2 regions of the Chengkuizengella sp. SCS-71B genome follow, and region 1 is predicted to be linked to the other one. Evidence: predicted binding sites of a transcription regulator. Region 1 holds the regulator's gene; the other holds the start of a gene.
What was found. Region 1 encodes LexA, which represses DNA repair genes until DNA is damaged. Its sites were predicted from a motif close to CGAACATATGTTCG; they were not measured.

Region 1 (12,634 bases):
TCCTCCTAACACCTCATCCCAAATATAGTAAGGACAAACATAAAAGTGATGAAATGAATCAACATGAAAATAAACTAATATCTGGATCATTCATGAGAAAGTGATGTTGACATTACAACCTATTAGGAGAAGGGATTAATATAGAAGCGGACACAGTGGTTCTGCTACAGGTGCTGCTAATATATTAGTCATCATACTCTTAGCTTCAAGAATAAGATATACTGCGACGGATACACCAGTAGGAAGATTCGACTAAGAAGAAGTAGCTGGTGGGGAAATAGCTTTAAGCAGGGGAGATTCTTATTATTGAACATGTGGATATATAGAACAAATTATTTAAATTTACAATTCCTTCACCTACATCAAAAACAGGTCCAGTTAGAGTAAAACCCAATGGTGTAAGTGGTGTAACTGCAATACTTTTCCCTTTAAGGGTATTTAACAAATTAGTTGTTGGGTCTTCACAACAAGCACATTCTCCATTATTTTTACGAATTGGTTTCAATTTAAGTTGTATAGTAGGTACTAGGCGTATAAATGTAATTTGACATATTGGAATTCTTCCTTCTGATGTAAATGCTATAAAGTCTGTAACCTCATCTATTGTAACGTTAGTTAAGATATTGGTAAAAGTACCTAAAGAAGATAATGTCTCCCCTACTACCTGTTCCAAAACACATTGCATCGGGCAGACACAGCAGTCACATCTTGACTTATCAAATACACCCATAAAATCACGTCCTTTGTTTATAATTTTAATAATATATGCATGTTAAAGTTGATATGATTGGACGTGTACCTATTAACAAAATTTGTGCTCTTGCATATCCTTTTTGAGGTGTTTATCTAAACCTATATTTATGTGCCTTAAAGGAATAGATTGTAATTAATAATCTGCTATGAAAAAACACTGTACAAATAAGTCTAAAGGAAGGGGGGGGATGGTAATAATTTAACTATACCTATTATTACTTTAAAACAATTGAAATTTGGAGGAGTTTATATGAAGTATACAGTAATAACCGGCGCTAGCTCAGGTATTGGCTATGAATCTGCACTAGCTTTTGCATCTAGAGAGAAAAACTTAATTATTGTAGCTCGCAGACAAGAAAAGTTAGAGGAATTAAAATCTGACATCAAGAAAATGAACCCAAATCTAGATGTAATCATTCGAGCTACTGACTTATCCATAAAAGAGAATGTTTACAAGTTGTATGAAAGTCTTAAAGAATTCAAAATTGAAACATGGATCAATAATGCAGGGTTTGGTGATTATGATTTAGTTGCTGATCAAAATTTAGAAAAAATAGAAAAAATGTTGCAATTGAATGTTGAGGCATTAACATTACTATCTTCTCTTTTTGTACGCGACTATTCACATGTAGATGGTTCACAATTAATTAATGTTTCATCTGTTGGAGGTTATACTGTCGTTTCAAATGCGATAACTTATAGTGCTACTAAATTTTATGTAAGTACATTTACAGAAGGGCTTGCACATGAATTAAATGAACAAAATGCAAAAATGAAGGCAAAAGTATTGGCTCCAGCTGCTACTGAAACTGAGTTTGCAAAACGTGCTAGAGATATTGAAGAATTTGAGTACAAAACTGCTATGCCTAAATATCATACAGCAAAAGAAATGGCAGGATTTATGCTTGATCTTTATGATAGTGATAAGGTTGTAGGAATTGTGAATGGATTAACTTTTGATTTTGAATTAAAAGACCCTATGTTTAATTATTATTCCGCTAATAATCGATAACCGCACAATTAACAGGAGTTAAAATAATTAGTTCCCACCTCTAGCATATCCAACAAAAGCAAAAAATGTAGAAATTAGAGAGCGACTTAATGAAGAGTCGCTTCTTTCTTTAAAAATCCTTTTTGATGATGAAGAAATGACTTCTTGTTCATTTTGATTTAAGTGATTTGAATCTCTTACAATCTACTACCATTTAGATGCTCTATCATACTATACTCAAATATAATATACATATATGTATATAAATGTATAAAATACATTAATTATGGAAGATAAATGGAATAAATCCATTTATATTGATAAATATGAGGATGAATAGTTTTTTTATTTATAGAGTTCATAGTGTATTATCTATTATGAATTACATAAAAATATGGAGGTTATTTTTATGAAAAAAACATTAGTTACATTACTTACAATGGCGCTTATGATGTCTGTATTTGTTACATCGGTATATGCAGCAATAGATAGACCGTTTAATACTTCCACAATTAAAGTTTACGAAAATTTAAGAGATGCGCCTTATGAGATTGGTTATTGTGAAGAAGATTGGTATGGTGATGTGTGGTGCGGAACCATTCAAAGGAAAAGTTGGGATTTGAGAGATGGACAATATTATGTAACATATTCGGGATTATTAAATGAACATTATATATGTATACATGGGGGACCATGGGTGAAATAAATAGGAGTTGTTGTGATCTATACAACTTTTAATTTTCCTGTCTTAATAAAATTTAATTATTAAAGATTAACAGAGAGGGCGCACATATGCGTCTTTTTTGTTGGGAAGTTGAAGCTAAATTTAAAGTGTTATTTCTTCTATGCTATTTATTTTACAAATGGAGAAAATGATTATTGATTCGAATAAAAGGAAATGTCAAAAAAATCTCGAGTCAAGGAGCAGTTAATGTTTCTTGTATTTTTGTACTTATGTCTAGGGATATTAATCCAAGCAAATGCATGAGATGTTACATAAAATAGGCTGAGGGAAAATAAACAGGGAGGGATTCTGATGGGGTTAAATAATGATCCCTTTGTCGTTGTTCAGGAGTTTGAATTAGATCCATATGGTTTTATCCATCCAGAGGTGATACGACTTCCTGATGATGGTACCTCTTTAGTTGTTCTTACCGTCGATGTATGTGTTAAACAACCACAGAAAACACAAATATTATTGGATTCTATGATTCAAATTGCTGTAGATGATTTTGGGTTCAATACGCTTTCAACTTTTGAAGTAACATATGATCTCCTACGCAATGGAGATGTGATTGCAACGATCAATGACGAAATCGATTATGCAGAACCGGATGATCTTTTAAAAAATACAAATCTCCCAAGATTTCCTATAGTGGATAATAACCCAAGTTTTGGAACCAACACGTATGAGCTAGCTTGTACAAATGTGATTGGTGGAGCAAGTATTGCTATCTTTGTAGGCTCTAGAAGTCTAAAAGCTTCTGTATTTACATTATAGATTACAGTTGAAAAATAAAATTTTATTTAAACTTTAACAAGAAGGGTGCTAATATGGCGCTTTTTTTGTTGTTGCCATACTATTTATCTTATTGGTAATCATTGCACTTTTGAACTCGCTGGAGTACTCTAAATAAGAATCGAAATAATGACTTAACATACTGATTTTCTTTTTTTATTAGTCTTAAGTATGGATCTAAATATGAAAATAAACCAGAAAACCATTATTCTTTTAAAATAGAAAAGCGAAGTTAAGCAAAATTATATAAGTAAAGAAGCAAGGAATTAGTTGATTCAACTAGGAGATGATTTTAATATGAATATTGTTTCAGTAGATTCTAGTAATAAGCATATATATCTTAATTTATGTCAAAGTTATGAAGGTGAATTCTCTGCTCTTACTGAAAAGTTACCTGATTCTGATGGAGTGTTTAAACTGGATACAACTTTAGGAGATAATATAGAAGGATTTTTACTTTATGAAAAAGAGATCCCAATTGGCTTAGCCGCAGTTAGAAAATCAATAGAAGATTTTTTTGAAGTGTGCGAATTTTATGTGATTCCTTCTTGTCGAAAAAAAGACCTTGGAAGAAAGTTTGCACATCATTTATTTTCTATTTTTAAGGGTAAATGGCAAGTTAAACAAATAGAGGGTGCAGAATATGCAACTACATTTTGGAGGAAGGTAATTGGAGAATTTTCTTCTTGGGAATTTGATGAAGATGTTTATGTAGATTCTTACTGGGGAAAAGTAACTAGACAACGATTTACTTCTCTTTAATTCTTTAACAAAATTTACATTTTTTCATTCTAGGGAATTTCTTTTCCTGAGCTTGATGGAGATGTTGTTCTACCCCTATATTGAAATATTCAGAGATGTTTTGCACCTGGTATTAAATTAGATTTTATGCTCCCCTAAAGGTAGACAGGTTTAAAAAAAATTCTGTTTTTCTTGAAGGGGAGTATTTTAAGGTTACTAGTTATCTACTTCTCCTCTTAGATGGATAGGACCGTGAACAGTATACAATACTGCATCTCCTTCAACATGCCAGTTTGTATTGAAGGGATGTGCCATTATAGTATTTTTGGGAACACATATAAACTTGTCTCCTGTTACAATCTTTACATCATCTCCTAAAGCTTGTATATAAGCGATTCTATCAATCTTACGTTCACTCATATTTTTCCTCCTTATTATAATTTTTTAATTACATATAAACTAATGGATGATGAAAATAAGCGTGTGATTTAGTAAATAATAATATTGTCCTTTGTGAATAAAGTACGTCATAATGTATGCGATTGTTGAAGTATTACTTACATCATCATTTATTACTTATTTCATCATATAAAATCATATAACATGTTGACACAGACAAATGCGGATTTTATAATCATTGAGTGTTGATAATGGTTATAATACCTACATCAACACCCACCAGCTGCTACAAAACAAACTGCTTCCAACAGATGCAGCAAGTTAAGACTCCCACAGCTTTGGCAGTCTATATATTCTATGTTCCATAACAAGTCATTAAATTAGTTTTGTAGTGGGACTAAAAAAAGTAAATATACATATTTGTATATTTACACTTAGAAATACGAGTATAACTATCTTTTAATGTGATTATTGGGGTTAAATTGGTTATATTGAAAAATTATGAAATTTAAAAAATATATTACTATGATAACAAGTAAATTAATATTACATTTTTTTAGGAGGATTTATGGCATGTTAAAAAAGTTAGTAATGGCAGAAGGAGTTTCTTATAGTCCCAGTTTAAACCAACGTGCGTATTACGATGTTCCTCTTATTGATTCAATTAATAGAGTTTATATTACATCTAAACCATTTGTTCGTTTACAATTATGGGACGGCAGTGAAAAAGTTCAAGAAATACTTACTACTGGAGAAAAATATTTTGATTTTAATTATAGGCGAAGATTTGATGGAGATTTTTTTATAAGAATTCAAAATTTAGCTTCGTGGCAAGTTGTGGATATAACAATTATTTATTGAATATTTTAACGTATACTCAGAGTACAAAAAAGTAGGAATGAGATAAGTTGTTCTGCACCGACTCCAGTGTTTTTTTGTAATGAAAAGAAGAAAACCTCAGCATTTGCCAAGGTTTTCTCCTGATGGGATATGATGGTCTTATTAATAGGTTAAATTCGGTGACTGCTAAAATTAACGATATTTCTTATAATTGCTATTAAATAAATCTGTTTCTTTTGGAGATAATGATTTCTTACTTTCTAACTTTTCAAATTCTTCGTATAAACGATGTCTAGTTTTCTCTTTAATGTTAGAAAATTTATAATCCCCATACCCAAATAAATCCATTGTCTCACTCCTACATGTTTTATTATTTTTCTATTTGATAATTAAACCATAGCGCAAAAATATTTTTTTTCTGTAAATAAAATGTAAAATTTTTGCACTTTAATAATGTATGAAGCAAAATTAAATTTGATTATACTTTTTTACCAATATTAGTTAAAATGTGTGAACGCCTTTATTAAATTTTGATTTAAAAATGATGATCTATTCAAAGCGATAAAAAAACTTCCTCCGTTATTGGAAGAAGTTTCATTATTTTTGTGCGTTCTGAAAAATTTTAGATTACAAGTAGGTCAGTTTCTTATTAACTAATGTCTCTAAACAACCCCACTACTTTACCTAATATACTGACTTCATTGAGTATAATCGGCTTCATGGTTGAATTTTCAGGCTGTAGTCTAAAGTGATTTGATTCTTTAAAAAATCTCTTGACAGTTGCTTCATTATCTTCAGTCATGGCTACTACAATTTCACCATTATTTGCGGATTGCTGTTGTCTTACGATGACGTAATCTCCATCGTGAATTCCAGCCTCAATCATGCTTTCTCCAACAATCTGAAGCATGAAAACATTGTAGTCCCCAACATAATGATTTGGAAGTGGAAAGTACTCCTCTATATTTTCTGTAGCAAGAATTGGAAGACCAGCTGTAACTTTTCCTATTAAAGGTACTTGTGCTATGGATGAGGTAGCGATAGTAGGAGTAGGACTTTCCTCATCTAATATTTCGATTGCACGTGGTTTTGTAGGGTCTCTACGAATAAACCCCTTTTTTTCTAATCTTTCCAGATGGCCATGTACTGTGGAACTTGATGCTAAACCTACTGCTTCTCCTATTTCACGAACGGATGGAGGGTAGCCTTTTTTTTGCACCTCTTCTTTAATAAATTCCAATATGGATTGTTGCCTGGTAGATAACTTGTTCAATCTAATTCCCTCCCCATTTATTTCACCTTACTAAACGATCTATGTATTATGCTGGTATTATAACACAGAACGTTATTTCGCACAAACATAAGTTCGAAAAAAGTATTGACACAAACAAATGTTCGTGATAATCTTTGTTTAGAACAAATGTTTGGGAGGTAGTTAATGTGCATTTAATTTATACGAGTAATGCCATAGATACAAAAAAAGCAGTGCAGTTAAGAGCTCAAAATAAATCAATTATATTAAGAAAAAAAGTATTTTTTATTTTAATAACAACTGTTATTGTAACAATTGGTTTGATGTTTGGAGCCATCTTGAATGTTTTTGCATCCGAGAATACGGAAACGGTTCAACAGCAAGAAGAACAATTCATACAAATTTATGTAAAACCTGGAGATACACTATGGAGTATTGCTAAGTGTTATGTACCTAGAGAGATGGACATCCGATATTTTATTTCTAAAATTAAAAATAAAAATCATCTAGAAAATAGTAATATTATTATAGGACAAGCTTTATTGATTCCTACTGGAGAATTATAGATGGCGTACTTGACATGAAGTATTGTGTCAATAATAGCTAGTATAGTAGATTATGATCTAAAAAGGAGTTCACTGTGGACAAAATATCATTATCAAAAGCAAAAGCACGCCATTTTCTGATTTCATATCAAGGGTTGAGACCTTCAAATCAATTTCTGGGCAAACAAGGAATCATCGATTTAATTCAACGAGTCGGTTGCATACAATTTGATCCACTGAATGTGGTGGGTTTTAACCAAGAATTAGTGTTGCAATCAAGAATTCGTAATTATAGTACTAGTATGCTTCATGAGTTGTTATACAAGGAAAGGGTATTATTAGATGGATGGGATAAAAACATGTCCATTTATCTTACGGAGGACTGGCCTTATTTTTCAAGATTCAGAGCTAAGAAGAGAGAACAATTAAAGAGGATAAATGAAGTGCAAGCAATTAGTCAGGATGTGTTAAGCCTAGTTAAAGAAAAGGGACCATTATCTTCGAAAGATTTATCATATAATCAAATTGTTGATTGGTCGTGGGCACCTACTCGATTATCAAGAGCTGCCTTAGAAAGTTTATATTTTGCAGGAGATTTAATTATTTATGATAAGGATAGAACACGTAAAATATACGATGTTACAGATCGAAATCTGCCGAAAAAACTGTTAATAAAGAAAGACCCGAATAAAACGTTTGAGCAATATGTAGACTGGTATGTACTAAGACGTATAGGAGCGATTGGTCTGTTGTGGGATAGATCAGGGGATGCATGGTTAGGGATTAGAGAAATTAAGAGCTCTGATCGTAAAAAGTCCATACAACGATTAATTGAAGCTGGGAAATTAATTGAAGTAACAATACAGGGAATATCCAATAAATTTTACATGAAAAAATCAGACGAAAGCTTTTTAACAAAACATGATGGTCAAAATCATGCTTCAATTATCGCGCCACTAGATAATCTGATATGGGATCGAAAGTTAATTAAGGAACTTTTTGATTTCGAATATATTTGGGAAGTCTATAAACCTATAGAGGAACGAAGATATGGTTATTATGTTCTGCCAATTTTACATAATGATCGCTTTATAGCAAGGTTTGAACCAGTTAAAGATAAAAAGAATAAAGTTTTAATGATTAAAAATTGGTGGTGGGAATCTGGGTTTAAGGTTTCAGAACAATTAAAGTCTGATTTAAAGACGTGTTTTGAGAGATTTATACGTTATTTGGGTGTAGAACAAATACTTGCAGATTCTAATTTAATTGAAGAAAAAAATTTAGGATGGTTAGTTGATGAAAAATAATTATACTTATAGAATATTCAAGTGTCTATGATGATTAAAAGATTATTTTTTACACCGCCCACACTTAGGGACGCTGTATAGGTGTAGGTTATTCTTAAATTTGATCAAAAATATGTCAAATAGCGTTGGTTTTACGTATTTAAAAGAATCTGTTTTTAAAAAGATTAAAACAGATTCATAATATATTATTCCAGAACAATTTTTATAAAGTTTGATCATTTTTTGCCTGTATGTTCAGCAATTGCGCCATATCGTAATATTAGTTCAGCCAGATTTTTCTGCTTGACATTTTGCTGAATACCAAATTACTTTAGTTTTAGTTTGGAAAAAGTGCTCTAAAGAATTCTGGTGAATTTAGTTTGGGTTGACTCTTAAATACTTCTCCATGCGGATATCATTCCACATTTTACCTTGCCAATAGGTGAAATTATTAACATGCCCAATTTCCTTGTAATCCAGTTTCTGATACAGTTTCAGTGCCTGTTCATTAAATTCAAATACTCCTAATTCAATACGTTTAAGACCTTTTTTCATAATTTGATCCTCTAAATATTTTATCGCCACATATCCAATTCCTTTACCACGGCCTTCGGGCTCACCAATCGTAATCCCTATCCAGGCAGTTCCTGGCTCTTTTTTGTACAGATGTCTCGGATCGACCATGTAGTTCATTTCGCCGATTAACTGATCATCCAGATATATTAGGTAGATCTGTTCATGTTCTAATCGTTGAAATAAGTTTTCTTTAGTAATTGTTTGCTGATATTCTAATTCTGACTTGATTTGGTTAGGACGAGTCAACGGGATTAAAGTAGGATCGTTTGCCCAGCGATTAAACACATCTACAAGGTTTTTATTAGGTTCAGTTAATTTGATGAAATGAGTATTCATGTTAGCATTCCTCCAATACTTAAAGTAGAAATCTGATTTTTTATTAAATTTTATAGTTTTAGGGTATTGTTGTCTGTATACTCAGAACTTCTTTTTCTTCTTCTTTAAAAGCCATTTTAACACTCTCACTTTCGATTAAACAACATTAACTTATTAACAATTTTCAACTATGCTGCAACATCTTATATTTGAGTATATTAAACGATACACCTTATTAGAAACAATTGAATTGATCAAGTCCAACATCTGGGTGAATGAATCCCTAGAAATTGGATTTTTATGATGAATTCACATATGTTCATTATATATTAAAATTTAGTAACGTCTTCATTGATTGAAGTTCCTATATGCTGTCCTTCACATATTTTTTTCATTGCTTCATGTTTATCAAAATTAAATACATGAACTGGGAGCTTATGATCTCTTGCTAATAATAAAGCAGATTGATCCATAACTTTTATATTATTTGTAATTATATCGTTGTAGTTTAAGTTTCTGTACATTCGTGCCTCTTTGTTAAGATTCGGGTCGCAAGTAAAAACCCCATCTACGCCTTGCTTAGCAACTAATATGGCATCACAATTCGTTTCAACTGCACGTTGCACACTTGGATAATCAGTAGTGACAAAAGGTTGTCCATTTCCTCCTCCAAAAATAACTATATACCCTTTTTTGAGATGTTGAATCGCTTTTAAACGAATAAAAGGCTCTGCTACAGCTGTAATTGGAATAGAGGTCATAACACGGACTTCTTTTTTAGTTTTGCTCTTTAATACACCTCTTAACATTAAACTATTGATTATTGTTCCTAGCGTACCAATATTGTCTGCTTCTACTTTATCTATTCCCCATGCAGAAGCCAAATTTCCTCTGAATATGTTCCCACCACCAACAACGATACATACTTCAATTCCATTTTCTGAAATAGCTAGTATTTCATTAACTATATGTTCTAAACGATCTGGTCCAAAATTATTTCCATTCTGATCTGCAAGTGCTCCACCGCTTAATTTTACTAATACTCGTTTATACAAATTCATCACTCCTTCAATAATATAAAAAAAGAACTAAAGATCGTTAACAATCTTTAGTTCTTTTTTTATAAGATGGAGAAGAAAAAGCGATAATTATTGTTTTATTCTTAAATAAAAATAACCTCATATTCAGCCCCACCTATCATCTGCATTCAAAATATTCTGTTTGTTAGTTTATATAAATAGTAAGGAATGGTCAAGCTTTTTTTCTGTTATAATCATTGATCAATAAAGTTACTTGACAATTTTTTTTTGAAATGTCAAAGTAATGGGGTAGATAAGGAGGATTAAACGTTATGAACAACGATCAAATCAACAGAATTAATGAGTTAGCTAGAAAGAAGAAAACAGTTGGCTTGAATGCACAAGAGGTTGAAGAACAGAAAAAGTTACGTCAGGAATATTTAAAATCCTTTAGGAAAAACTTTAGAGCACAATTAGATAATATAGAAATTGTTGATGAATAAACTAAAAAAAATATTCAATTTCTATACTATATAACTTACAACAGAGTAACTCATTCTCTGTAACATAAATTTTTTATATGTTAGAACAAGATCGACTGTAGATCTTGTTCTTTTCATATCACCAGGTTTGCGATAAAATAGTTAAAAAAATGAATAAATATTCATTGTTATACAGAGGAGGACAAGTATGGAACATCGTATACTCGGGAAAAGTGGTTTAGCTGTTTCCAAATTATGTTTAGGTACAATGACTTTCGGGAATACAACGAGTGAAAAAGATTCGATTGATATGATACACCGTTTTTTAGATAGAGGGGGGAATTTTTTAGATACTGCAGATGTATATGTACAAGGAAAATCTGAAGAAATTGTTGGTAAAGCCATTAAAGATCGACGTTCTGAAGTGGTGTTGGCAACTAAAGTAAGATTCCAGACAGGCAAAGATTTGAATAGTGCAGGATTATCTCGAAAACACGTTATGGATGGTGTTGAAGCTAGTTTAAAACGATTAAATACAGATTATATCGATCTATACCAAGTACATGTATGGGATGAGTTCACACCTGTAGAAGAAACGTTAAGGGCTTTAGATGACATAGTAAGTTCTGGTAAAGTAAGGTACATAGGATGTTCCAATTTTTTAGCGTGGCAATTAATGAAATCCTTATGTTATAGTGATTTTAATAAATTTGTTAGATATATATCCATTCAGCCTCAATATAGTCTTGTAAGCAGAGAAATGGATCGAGAAGTTTTACCTTTGTGTATTGAAGAAAATGTTGGTGTAATGCCTTGGGCTGCAATTGGAAGTGGTTTTTTATCAGGAAAATATTCTAAAGGTGTACAACCTACTGAGGGAAGACTTCATAAAGCAATGGGCGAATCTTCTTGGGAAAATCGAAATACTGAAAAAAATTGGGAGATACTCAATACTGTAATGGAAATTGGTGAGCAGAGGGGAGTAACTCCTTCACAAGTAGCTTTAAATTGGCTGCTTGATAAAAAGGGCATCACTTCACCCATTTTGGGTGCAAATACATTAGATCAATTTGAAGAAAATATGGGAACGTTAGAGTGGAATTTAACCACAGAGGAATGGAATAAACTTGATGAGGTCAGTGCTCTTCCTGATGAATATCCAAACCGATTTATAAACAAGTTTAAACGAACACTTAACGTTTAAAACATTTAAATATATAGCTAGCTTGAATAATAAAAGCAATTTTTAATTCATTATAAATTAAATATTTTACTGGAAATGAGTGAGAACATGAGTATTAAAGCCATTATTTTTGATCTAGATGATACCTTGCTTTGGGATGAACGTTGTGTAAAAGAAGCTTTTGAGGTTACTTGTCAATCAGTGGAACAACATTACCGTATAGACCCTGTGAAATTAGAGGAGGCTGTTCGTCAAGAAGCTAGGGCCTTGTATGAAACGTTTGAAACGTTTGAATTCAGTAAGAATATTGGTATCAATCCTTTTGAAGCTTTATGGGGAAATTTTAACGATGAAAATGAACATTTCAGTCTATTAAAAAAAATAGCACCTGAGTATCGTAAAGAAGCTTGGACAAGAGGATTAAAAGTGATGGGAATTGATGACCTTCAATTAGGTCAAACACTAAGTGAATTATTCCCAAGTGAAAGAAGATCAAGATCTTATGTATATGATGAGACATATCCTACAATAGATAAATTAAAGGAAAAATATAAGCTGATGTTATTAACGAACGGATCTCCAGATATTCAAAATGAAAAATTAGCTGCTATGCCAAAATTAATGCCATATATGGATCAAGTGATGATATCTGGTAGTTTTGGTCAAGGAAAACCATCACCTGCTATATTTGAACATGCAATGAAGCTTTTGGGAATTGAACCACATGAAGGGA
Region 2 (12,634 bases), 320 kb from region 1:
TAGTGGAATTAACGTTAGTATTACACTATTTGTTTGAAAGTCCTAAGGATAAACTTATCTTTGATGTAGGCCATCAATCCTATGTGCATAAAATATTAACTGGCAGGAAAGATGAGTTTGATACACTTAGGCAATATAAAGGTCTATGTGGATATATTAAACGTTCTGAAAGTGAACATGATGTTTGGGAGGCAGGACATAGCAGTACTTCATTATCTGCAGCGATGGGCATGACCTTAGCGCGTGATTTAAAGGGAGAAAAGAACAATGTCATTGCTTTGATTGGTGATGGTGCAATGACAGGAGGAATGGCTCTCGAAGCTTTAAATCACATTGGACATGAAAAGAAAAAGATGATTGTTGTTTTAAATGATAACGAGATGTCGATAGCACCTAATGTTGGAGCGATTCATAACTATTTAAGCAAAATTAGAGCAGATAAGCATTATTTAAAAGCGAAAGAAGAAGCCCAGCAATTACTTAAAAAAATTCCAAAAGTAGGCGGTACATTAGCTAAGTCTGTAGAGCGTCTAAAGGACAGCATGAAATATTTAATTGTTTCAGGTGTTTTATTTGAGGAATTGGGCTTTAATTATATCGGACCTATTGATGGACATAATATAGAACTGCTGTTACAAGCTTTTAAACAAGCAGATAAAATTGATGGTCCAGTCCTTGTACATGTTGTGACTGTAAAGGGAAAGGGTTACTCACCTGCTGAAATTGATTCCCATAAATGGCATGGTGTAGGGCCGTATAAATTAGAATCTGATCAGGATGAAAAACAAAAAAAAGCAAAAACAATTCCTAGCTATTCAAATGTATTCTCAAATGCTCTAATCGATTTAGCTAAACAAAATGAAAGAATTGTTGGTGTAACTGCCGCAATGCCTAGCGGAACTGCTCTTAATAAATTTGCGCATCATTTTCCTGATCGTATGATTGATGTGGGTATTGCAGAACAACATGCAACTACTATGTGTGCTGGGTTAGCTGATTTAGGGATGAAACCTGTATTTGCAGTATACTCCACGTTCTTACAAAGAGCGTATGATCAGCTTGTTCATGATGTATGCAGACAAAATTTAAACGTCGTTTTTGCAATTGACCGTGCTGGTTTAGTTGGTGATGACGGGGAAACTCATCAGGGAGCTTATGATCTAGCTTATCTAAATCATATTCCTAATATTGTAATTATGGTGCCGAAGGATGAGAATGAACTCCAGCATATGGTAAAAACTGCAGTAGATTATAATGAAGGGCCTATTGCTTTTCGTTATCCACGTGGAGCAGGAATTGGCGTTGAAATGGATAGAGAGAAAAAAGCGTTACCTATTGGTTCTTGGGAAGTAGTTAGAGATGGAAATCAAGTTTCTGTTTTAGCTGTAGGACCTATGGTAAAACTGGCAGAAGAAGCAGCTGATGAATTAGCAAAAGAAAATATCCAATTAGAGGTCATCAATGCCAGATTTGTGAAACCTTTAGATCATTCTATGCTACAATGCTTGGCTAATGAGAGAAAAGCATTGATCACACTAGAGGAAGGTTCAATTAAGGGTGGACTTGGAAGTGCTATTTTAGAATTTTATGCTGAAGAAGAGATTTACCATATGAGGATTAAACAAATGGGTTATCCAGATTATTTTGTTGAACACGGCAGTGTTAAATTTCAGCGTAAAGAAATTGGATTAACAGTTGATAAAATTATTGAAAATGTAAAGCATCTTTGTAATCAAAAAAGTGAAGTAAACACATAGGTTTAACTACTTATAATCTCTTTAAAGGATCTTGGTGTAAAATGCAAGCAGATAAAGAACGAATTGATATATTATTAACTGAATTAGGGCATTTCGATAGCAGAGAGAAGGCTAAGGCTGCTATAATGGCGGGTCTTGTTTTCGTTAATGAAGAACGGATTGAAAAAGCGGGTACTAAAATACCAAGAAATACTACCCAAATTCGAATAAAAGGAAATTTGCACCCTTACGTTAGCAGAGGGGGGTTGAAGCTTGAAAAAGCAATTTATGCTTTCGATCTCCAATTGAATGGAAGTGTTGTTTTAGATATTGGAGCATCGACAGGTGGTTTTACTGATTGTGCATTGCAAAATGGGGCATCTTATGTATATGCAATTGATGTAGGATATAATCAACTCGATTGGTCACTACGTAAATCTCCTCAGGTAAAAGTAATGGAACGTACTAATTTTCGTTATGTCAAAAAAGAGGACTTACAAGGTCCAATACCTACTTTTGCTTCGATTGATGTTAGTTTTATTTCTTTAAGGTTGATTTTACCAACATTAAAGGAAATATTAGATGAAAAGGGAACAATTGTAGCGCTAGTCAAACCCCAGTTTGAAGCAGGACGTGATAAGGTTGGGAAATCTGGAGTTATTAAAGATCCTCAAATTCATAGAGAAGTATTACACACTGTTTTAAAAATGGCTCAAGAATTAGATCTATATTTACAAGGTTTAACCTATTCTCCCATTAAAGGTGGAGAAGGAAACATAGAATTTTTAGCATGTTGGAATACTTCAAATGAATCAAATAGGAGTACTGTTCAATCTCATCACTTTTCAAAATTAATTGATGAAGTTCTTAATCAAGCTAAAGAATTATCCAGTTAAAGATCACTATAGGTGGTTTTTGACTTACAAATTGTGTAAATGCTTACATTCAAGGTGATGCCATCTAGTTCATCTCAGGATGAAATATGTTTATTTTGGCAGGAAATTGATGTCTTATCTCGAATATTAATGTTCGAGGTGATATGATGCCGCATGAAAAGGATTTATTGGTATTATTACTCATTGTTATTAGTGTTTTAGTTTGGTTCTTCTTTCTGGTTAGGAAATGGTTCAAAACAGCAATGAGATCCAATATTCCACTTCATGAGGCTAGTGAACCAAAAGGAAAGGCGATATCAATTCTAGAAAGGTATGGCTACGATGTTATTGCTGGTAAATTAGTTGTACCTATTCAAATTAATATGGATGGGGCAGATTTTTCAAGCCGATTTTATATTGATTATATCGCTACAAAAGATAATAAAGATTATATTGTGTTACTTGCTAAGCATCGTCAAGAAATAAATTGGAAAGCAGGGAGCTCGATTAGAGATCATTTTTTTAATTATGCGATTTTGTATGATAAAATTGAAGGTATTATCTACGTAGACTTATCAAACAATACCATTAAAAAAATTATTTTTCAGTGGTAACAAAATAAGAAAAAAATTAACATATATTTACTTAATTTTTAGGAGGAAGTTATGAAAGGACAAAGGTTGATAAAGATTAGAGAGTTAATAACAAACCATGATATTGAAACACAGGAGGAATTAGTATCCTCATTAAAAGAAGCAGGGTTCAACGTAACTCAAGCGACTGTATCAAGAGATATTAAGGAGCTTCATCTAATTAAAGTCCCTTTAAACGATGGTAGGTATAAATATGCAATTCCTGTAGAGAAAAAATTTAATCCGATTCATAAATTAAAAAGATCATTAGTTGATAATTTTCTTCATATTGATGCTGCAGATAATTTACTAGTGATGAAATGTCTGCCTGGAACTGCGAATGCTATAGGCTCTTTATTAGACAATTTAGAATGGAACGAAATACTTGGCTGTATTTGTGGTGATGATACGATCCTAATTATTTGTAGAACAAAAGAGCAAAGTATAGAGGTAAAGAAAAAGCTTATAGCTATGTTATCCTAAATTTTGAAAACTTAATATTTACAACTTACTAATTTCTCATCCGTTCTTTTAAAGGGAACATATGTATGGTACAATGTATTCAAACAAACGTTCGTATCGTAAAACAGGACAAGATGGGAGGTTAAACTTGTCAAAACTGATTTTAATATTAAACTGAAAATGTATTATACAAAATCATCTTAAGTTTGTTGATATATTAAATAATCTCGTTTTGACTAAGTAGATAAATATGCTAATTGAATGCTCTATTCGTAACTTGGCTGTAATTGAAGAAGCAAACATCCAATTTCTAAATGGATTTCATGTTTTCACAGGTGAAACAGGCGCTGGAAAGTCAATGATTATTGACGCATTAAGTTTGATTATTGGTGGCAGAGGATCATCTGAATTTGTTAGACATGGTTCTCAAAAAACAGAGATTGAATGCTTATTTCAACTGGAGAAAGATCATCCAGTAATAAATGTACTCATTAAATTTGGTATTGAAATTGATGAAACTGAAAACTTAATCATTCGTAGAGAAATTACAGCTCAAGGAAAAAGCTCATCAAGGGTAAACGGTATTTTAGTCAATTTATCTATGCTTCGTGAAATAGGGGAATGTTTAATTAATATCCATGGACAACATGAACACCAATCACTTTTAAATGTTGATCAACATTTATTGTGGTTGGATTTATTTGGTGATGAAAAAATTAAGAATTTAAAAACTAAATATCAATCTATTTATAAGAGATATACAATGATTCAAACTGAGCTGAGGCAACTACAAGAATCAGACAAGCAACTGTTGCAAATGAAAGATCTATATTCTTTTCAAATAGACGAAATTGAAAAAGCACAGTTAAAAATTGGAGAAGATGAATTTTTAATAGAAGAAAAGCACAAGCTAGCTAATGCAGAAAAAATGTATGATGGAATTAATAAGGCTTATCAACTCCTATATGGAACAGAACAAACACTAGATTCTATAGGAAAAGCTGTTTCAAATATTGAGCAAATATCTCACTATGATCAAAAAGTGTTACAACCTTTATTAGAACAAATACAATCTGCATATTATCAAATAGAAGATTCATCATTTGGTTTGAGGGAATATCGGGAGAGTATAGAATTTAATCCTTCTCGTCTTGATGAAATTGAACAAAGACTTGCATTGATATCATCCTTAAAAAGGAAGTATGGGGAAAGTTTAGAAGAAATTTTGAATTACGTAGAAAAAATAAAATCTGAACTTGAGCAAATGGAAAATAAAGATGATAAAATTCAGGAGCTCGAAAAAGAAAAAGAAATTATTTTACACGAGTTGAGGAAATCAGCTAAACAATTATCTGACAAAAGAAGAAAAATCTCCGATCAATTATCAAAAAAAATTGAATTGGAGTTACGTGACTTACAGATGGAAAAAACTAGGTTTGATGTACATATTTCTAATGATTTAAATCATTTTACTAAAGAAGGATGGGATCGTATTGAATTTATGATTTCACCAAATCCAGGAGAACCATTAAGACCATTACATAAAATAGCTTCTGGTGGAGAAATGTCACGTATTATGCTTGCTTTAAAAACCATTTTTTCAAAAATGGATAGAATTCCAGTATTAATATTTGATGAAGTAGATACAGGTGTAAGTGGACGGGCTGCTCAAGCAATAGCCGAAAAAATGTCGATGTTGTCAACGAAGTGTCAAGTCTTTTCCATTACTCATTTACCTCAAGTTGCCTGTATGGCGGATGTACATTATCTAATTCGTAAATTCATTGAAAATGATAGAACCTTTACCCATGTAAGTCATTTACATGAAGGAAAACGAATCAATGAAATGGCACGAATGCTTGGTGGTGTTGAAGTGACAAAAACAACGGAACATCATGCCAAAGAAATGCTTGTCATGGCCGATAAGAAAAAGGAACAGAGGAATCATTTACAATTATAAAAGAACTACGCTGAGGATAACTTATAGGTACGCAATTGGCGATCCTACTCGTCAAGCGAAGGAGGATAAGGGAGCGTGATTTTTTGTTCGTAAAAAGATTGATTGGACTTCTGCTCGTTTTCTTCATTTGTATCTTTGGTTTATCTTCTCCATTTCAAAGTTATGCATCATTTCCAACTGAGTTAAGGTTATTTTCAGGTCAAGGAAAAAAGTTGGATTTTACGATGCCTGTTCATGCTCAGCTCACTGTTAAAGATCCGAGTGTTTTAAAAGTTAATGGGCAGTCCAAACCATCTTTTCAGTTGGATTTAAATGAACCCATTTCCATACAGTCAAATGAGATTGGGCACACTGAAATGCAGTTGAAATTATTTGGAAAGATTCCTTTTAAAAAAGTTAGTGTAAACATAATGCCTGATTTAAAAGTTATTCCAGGTGGTCAAACAATCGGGGTAAAATTAAAATCTGATGGTGTTTTAGTTGTAGGACATCACCTTGTATCAGCATCTGAGGATAATAAAATTTCGCCAGGAGAAAAAGCAAAGGTAAAATTAGGGGATTTAATAACTGAAATCAATCAACAAAAAATTACTAAAGTTAGTAAAGTATCTGATTTTGTAAATGATGCTGGAAAAAAAGGACAAGCAATAAACTTAACCTTGCTAAGAAATGGAAAAGAGCTTAATGTAAAGTTAAAACCGGTATTTGATATAGAAGATAATAAATATCGATTAGGACTATACATTAGAGATTCGGCTGCAGGAGTAGGTACACTTACATTTTATTCTTCAGACTTAAAAAAATATGGAGCATTAGGACATACGATTACAGATATGGATACAAATACTCCAATCAAAGTCGGTGAGGGTGAAATAGTTCACTCAAAAGTTACGTCGATTTCTAAAAGTAAAAACGGTATACCAGGTGAAAAAAGAGCCATATTATCAAATCAAGGTAAAGTATTAGGAGATATTACTAAAAACACACCATTTGGTATCTTTGGGAATATGGGCGAGTTGCCTGATCACGGTAAGATTAAAAAAGCATTGCCTGTAGCATTTGCTGAAGAAATAAAAAAAGGACCTGCTCAAATTTTAACTGTTGTAGATGGTCAAAAAGTTGAAGCATTTAATATTGAAATTAAACATATTGCTGAACAAAATGCACCAGCTACAAAAGGAATGATCATTAAAGTTACCGATCCACGTTTAATTGAAAAAACAGGGGGGATTGTACAAGGGATGAGTGGCAGTCCAATTATTCAAGATGGGAAAATTGTAGGTGCTGTAACCCACGTTTTTGTAAATGATCCAACCTCTGGGTATGGTTGTTTTATTGAGTGGATGTTAAAAGATGCAGACATTATGGAAAATATAAATAAAAATAAAGAGGACTCTGCTGCTTAATAAATTTATAAGATGGAAACCCAAAATTTTAAAATTCTTTTTAAAGCGCCCATAAAGGGCGCATATTTGTTTGAAAAGCTAAGTTGGGAATTAATTAAATCTCAGAAAAATTTTTTTCGACAGGAGGAAATTAATTTGACATGTCGAAATGTATAGTTATGGCAAATATTTTTTTGAGGAGGATCTTTCGTGCAACAAAAAATTCAAGTTTTATTAGCAGATGACAACAGAGAATTTACAAATTTACTTTCAGAATATATATCTGAACAGGAAGATATGGAAGTGATGGGGGTTGCGTTTCATGGTGAAGAAGTTATCGACTTAATTGAACAAGGAAAAACACCAGATGTTCTTATCGTTGATATCATAATGCCTCATTTAGACGGTTTAGGGGTATTGGAGAAACTTCGAGAATTAAATATATCACCTCAACCAAAAATCATAATGCTGACCGCTTTTGGGCAAGAGAATATTACACAAAAAGCAGTACAACTTGGTGCCTCTTACTACATATTAAAGCCATTTGACTTTGATGTTTTATCAAATCGAATTCGACAATTAGTCAATCATTCATCTGTTGTTTCATCACGAAGTTCACAACCGCCTTCTTCAAAACAAAATATTGTTCCTATAGCAAAAACGAAAAATCTGGATGCCAATATTACTTCAATTATTCATGAAATTGGTGTACCAGCTCACATTAAAGGGTATCAATATTTACGTGAAGCAATCACAATGGTTTATAAAAATATAGAAATATTAGGTTCAATAACTAAAACATTATACCCGGCTATAGCTGAAAAATATAAAACAACACCAAGCCGTGTAGAACGTGCTATAAGACACGCAATTGAAGTAGCATGGACAAGAGGCAACATCGACTCCATAAGCCTCCTATTCGGTTACACAGTGAATATCAGCAAGTCTAAACCTACGAATAGTGAGTTTATCGCTATGGTAGCGGATAAGTTGAGGATTGAACATAAAGTTTCTTGAAATGAATAATCAATAAATATATTATAACCGCTATTAATTAGATTAAAAAATCTAATTAATAGCGGTTTCTTTATGGTATTTTATTAAAAATTTTTACAGAATTATTATAAGCCCATTTTTTTAATTTATTTTTAATTCCGTGGCAAACAACCAATCAATTTTTTATGTTCAGAATACAATATCTAAATACTATTATTTAATTATGAAAGGAGAAAAAGATATGGGTGTAAAAGTAACCCCAATATTATGTGATTGTACTTCTCAAACTCAATCTTTATGCCCTGATAAAATAAAGGTGGATGTCGTTGTAGGAGAATTAAGTCTGCAGATCGATTTAGAAGCGGATATAGAGCTTGATACACCTGCAATTGATATAAAGGATATTGATAAGAAAGTTTTTCTTGAACAGTGTGAATTTATCTCAGTAAATAATAGTTCGTCAAATTGCGATTGTGGCATAGTGAATGGAAAAGTCTTTCTAGGTGGATTTGTAAGAAAAAATATTAGGTATTCTGCTGCAGACTGTGCAAATGATGATGGAGTTTGTGGTGAGATTAGGCATTGTACGGTAAATGTTCCCTTTAATTGTGTAGTTCCAGTTGAGGATTCAAATGTTAGTAGTTCTCATGTAGAAAAAGGCACCATGGATTTTCATGGTCGTAAGTTAAAAGAGTTTAATCAAAGCATTTCTGAGCCTTATAATGAACCTGTTAAATGTTGTATAGATCAAGTTACATTTAAAGAAAAGGATTTGTTCAGAAATCAGGTACCATTATCCTATGGTCCTAAAACAGAAAAATCATTTTGTGTCATTAGGGAAAAAATGGTTATCCTGGTGGATTTAACTTTAATTCAAAAACGAAAAGTAGAATCATGTTTAATTATTTCTTCAAGCTCAAAATGTTAGTATAAATACGAAAATATTGAAATTTAAAATAAATCGTCTGTTTAATCACAAAAAATAAGATGATTTATTTTTTTTGTTCAAAAAAAATTCATATTTATTTCACACTGTTGACATAAAGGGGATTTGTTTAAGATAATACTGTATGTAAAATAATAATATAGATTATAAATTTTAGGGGGCATTCAGAAATGCACAAATGGATCATGGTTTCACTATTTGTCATAGCAAGTGTGTTAGGAATTGTTGTTACATTCGATGCTATTGGACAACATGAAGCTGAAGAAGAAGTTGAAGAAGAAAATGCTTTAGTATTTAAAGCAGTGAACTGGAATTTTGATCAAGAGGAATATATCGTTGAAAAAGGTCAAACATTGAAGTTGTCTATGAAAAACTTACCAGGAGAAGGAAAACATTATGTTAAAATTGAGGAGTTAGGGATAGAATTACTACCTGGGGAAGAGCCTGTTGAGGTTACTTTTGATGAAGCTCAAACTTATACTGTAATTTGTAGCTTCCCATGTGGTGAAGGACATGAAACTATGGCTTCAACAATTATAGTACAATAAGAATTTACAGCAATAACTTTTTAAACCGTGATACATGTATTACGGTTTTTTTGTGCTCTCTTTTCTTTTAAGAATAAAAACTGTGTGAATAATTTCGAATCCATTATTAAATAATAAAACTTGGAAAAGGTTAATTGAGGAGTGTTTTAATGTGAAATTATGGAATCAACTAAACAAGAAGGATTTCCAGGACTTCTTCCCTTTACAAGGAACTGTACAAGTGGATAAAATTACCAAACACTTACTCATGACCATTAAACCAAAACAAATCGCAGTCATTAAACATCAAAATATTGATGAAATTGCAGCAAGAGATATAGTTCGAAGTAAAGTGAAAGTAGTCATTAACGCAGACGAAACAATGACAGGAAGTTATCCAACAAAAGGACCTCTTATTTTGTTAAATGCCGGTATTCCCATATTAGAAATTGCAAAAGATTTTTTTAAGTTGTTTTCAAATGGTCAAATGGTTAAAATTCATTCATCCCATATTTATGTTGGGAAAAATCAAATTCCTTTTGTAATGTTTACTGAAGACAAGTATAAACACTTAATTAAAATCAGTTATAAAAAATTACCTGTTAATTTAAATAGTTTTATTGACAACACATTACAATATGCTCAAAAAGAGAAGGATTTTGTAGTTCAATCGTTAGAAATTCCAAAGTTGAAAACAATATTAACTAATAAGCCTGTAGTCATTGTAGTAAGAGGAAAGGACTATAGAAATGATCTTCTTGCAATTAAAGATTTTGTAGAGGATATCAATCCGGTATTAATTGGAGTTGACGGTGGTGCTGATGCTTTGTTGGAGCATGGTTATCACCCTCATCTTGTCATTGGTGATATGGATAGCATTTCAAATCATGCTCTTTTAGCTGGGTCTGAACTCATCGTTCATGCTTATCCTAATGGGGACGCTCCTGGCCTTAAAAGGATTCAATCTCTAGGATTAGAAGCAAAAAAGATCTCAGCAGCTGGAACTAGTGAAGATATAGCCATGTTGTTAGCTTATGAGAAAAAGGCTGAGATGATTATTACATTGGGTGCACATTCACACATGATTGATTTTTTAGAAAAAGGTAGAAAAGGAATGGCCAGTACTTTGCTTGTCAGAATGAAAATTGGTGACAAATTAATTGATGCAAAGGGTGTAAGCAAATTATATCAACGAAAAGTAAAGTTCCGAAGTATGTGGCCCCTTCCATTAGCAGCACTTTTCCCTATATTAATTATGGCCTATGTTCATCCTGGATTCAGGGACATTGTTCATATGCTCTGGGTTTATATTAAACTTTCTGTTTTCTAGGTGGTGTATTGTATTGGTTTCTAGTCGATATTATATTATTACGATCATTTCCATATTCCTTGCACTAGGAATTGGAATATTGATTGGCAGTACATTAGGTCAACAATGGATTCATCATACTGAGGAAAGCATAGCTGAGAGATTTATGGAGAAGTATGAATCGCAGTTATCAATCAATCAAGAACTCCGAAAACAAGTTGGTTCGTTACAACTATTGAATCAAAAAACGATACCCATTTTTCAACATAAAAAAATGATGTGGATAAGTTCTGAAGATGTGAATAAAGACATGCTGGCTTTTGCAATTCAATCTGTGGGTGGGGAATGGCTTGAGGCACCTATGAGGGAAACACCAGATCTTATTATGGTATCAGAAGGACAGTTTGAATTAATGACAAATCAAATGAAAGACTGGAAAACATTAAATGAACAATCAAACCCAATCATCATTCAAGTTAGTTCAAATGTATTACCTTTTGATGAACCTCAAGAAATTGTTAATTTTGTAATGTATATTAAAAAAATAATGGAGGAAGAAACACATGCAACCCTCGGTGTCTATAATTATCCCAGCTTGGAATGAAGGGAATAATATAATTGAAACATTACATTCATTGCATGATTTAAGAAATTTAGAAGGTAAAGAAAAATGGAACGAAATCATCGTTGTTGATGATGGAAGTGAAGATGATACATATGGTAAGGCTAAAAAATGGGCAGATCTAGTCATAAGGCATTCTGAAAATATGGGAAAGGGGACTTCATTAGAGACGGGTTGGAAAAAAGCCAAAAATGAGATTATTGTGTTTCTAGATGCTGATTTAGGGCAAACAGCATATTTGACTTCTAAGTTAGTAGCTCCTATCATTGAGTCAGAAATGGATATGATAATTGCACGTTTTCCAAAATCAAATAAAAAAGCTGGGTTTGGATTTGTTAAAAAGCTAGCTGTAAATGGTATATATTGGTTAAGTGGTTATGAAACTACAGCACCTTTGTCAGGTCAAAGAGCGATGAGAAAGAGTGTATTGGAGTCGATATCTTTGTCAGATGGTTTTGGGATAGAAGTAGGTTTAACGATAGATGCAGTCAAGAAAGGTTTTCAATTATGTGAAGTTGATATTGCTTATAAACATCGAGAAACTGGAAGAGATTGGGCAGGTTTTAAACATAGAGGTAAACAATTTATTTCTGTCTCAAGGACTTTGTATCATAAATGGCGTGATCCAGTATGTTAACACAAGTGATGTTTTTTTTTATCATAATGATTTGTGTCGCAGTTCTTCTTTTGCAGATTGTCATTAAATTTTTAGTGCACCATCAAATCGTTGCAAAAAATTATCTTGGACAGGACATTCCAATCGGTTTAGGTATGTATTTGTGGTTATATCTCATCGCTTATTACTCTTCTCTTCAATGGATCATTCCTTCAAACAAATTAATGCAAACTTTAATTCCTGAATACATTGTCATATTAACAATCTTATTTATTGTCGGATGGTTGGACGATCAAATAGGTGATTCAGAAGTAAAGGGTTTTAAAGGGCATTTAATGAAACTTGTGAGGGAACGAAAGTTAACTACGGGTTTACTTAAAGCTCTATCCACAGGGGGGTTAACTGTCTGGGTTTTAATTCTTTTAGAACACCATCCACTATTAGAAGTGATTCAGTTTTTCATTCTCAATTTAATGACAAACGGAGTTAATTTGTTGGATTTAAGACCGGGAAGAGCGATGAAGTTCTTTTTGTTAATATCAGGTGGGTTATTTTTGTTTAGCAGCCT

Region 2: a site for LexA is predicted at 3,807-3,820, ahead of recN (DNA repair protein RecN). Genes of this name have one in related genera too.

Annotation. Positions count from the first base shown of each region.
Region 1 is NZ_JAZHSH010000001.1:1,806,871-1,819,504, forward strand. It holds gene VQL36_RS08925 (hypothetical protein) at 284-730, opposite strand; gene VQL36_RS08930 (SDR family NAD(P)-dependent oxidoreductase) at 1,004-1,765, shown strand; gene VQL36_RS08935 (hypothetical protein) at 2,154-2,450, shown strand; gene VQL36_RS08940 (hypothetical protein) at 2,781-3,245, shown strand; gene VQL36_RS08945 (hypothetical protein) at 3,561-4,025, shown strand; gene VQL36_RS08950 (hypothetical protein) at 4,221-4,424, opposite strand; gene VQL36_RS08955 (hypothetical protein) at 4,977-5,264, shown strand; gene VQL36_RS08960 (hypothetical protein) at 5,436-5,591, opposite strand; gene lexA (transcriptional repressor LexA) at 5,893-6,516, opposite strand; gene VQL36_RS08970 (LysM peptidoglycan-binding domain-containing protein) at 6,684-7,061, shown strand; gene VQL36_RS08975 (winged helix-turn-helix domain-containing protein) at 7,136-8,347, shown strand; gene VQL36_RS08980 (GNAT family N-acetyltransferase) at 8,702-9,238, opposite strand; gene pyrH (UMP kinase) at 9,547-10,278, opposite strand; gene VQL36_RS08990 (DUF896 domain-containing protein) at 10,569-10,739, shown strand; gene VQL36_RS08995 (aldo/keto reductase) at 10,927-11,922, shown strand; gene VQL36_RS09000 (HAD family hydrolase) at 12,010-12,634, shown strand, end outside.
Region 2 is NZ_JAZHSH010000001.1:1,486,833-1,499,466, forward strand. It holds gene dxs (1-deoxy-D-xylulose-5-phosphate synthase) at 1-1,757, shown strand, start outside; gene VQL36_RS07300 (TlyA family RNA methyltransferase) at 1,799-2,632, shown strand; gene VQL36_RS07305 (hypothetical protein) at 2,779-3,225, shown strand; gene ahrC (transcriptional regulator AhrC/ArgR) at 3,277-3,726, shown strand; gene recN (DNA repair protein RecN) at 3,956-5,665, shown strand; gene spoIVB (SpoIVB peptidase) at 5,749-7,071, shown strand; gene spo0A (sporulation transcription factor Spo0A) at 7,261-8,067, shown strand; gene VQL36_RS07330 (CsxC family protein) at 8,288-8,974, shown strand; gene VQL36_RS07335 (hypothetical protein) at 9,163-9,540, shown strand; gene steA (putative cytokinetic ring protein SteA) at 9,692-10,849, shown strand; gene VQL36_RS07345 (copper transporter) at 10,863-11,432, shown strand; gene VQL36_RS07350 (glycosyltransferase family 2 protein) at 11,392-12,087, shown strand; gene VQL36_RS07355 (hypothetical protein) at 12,114-12,634, shown strand, end outside.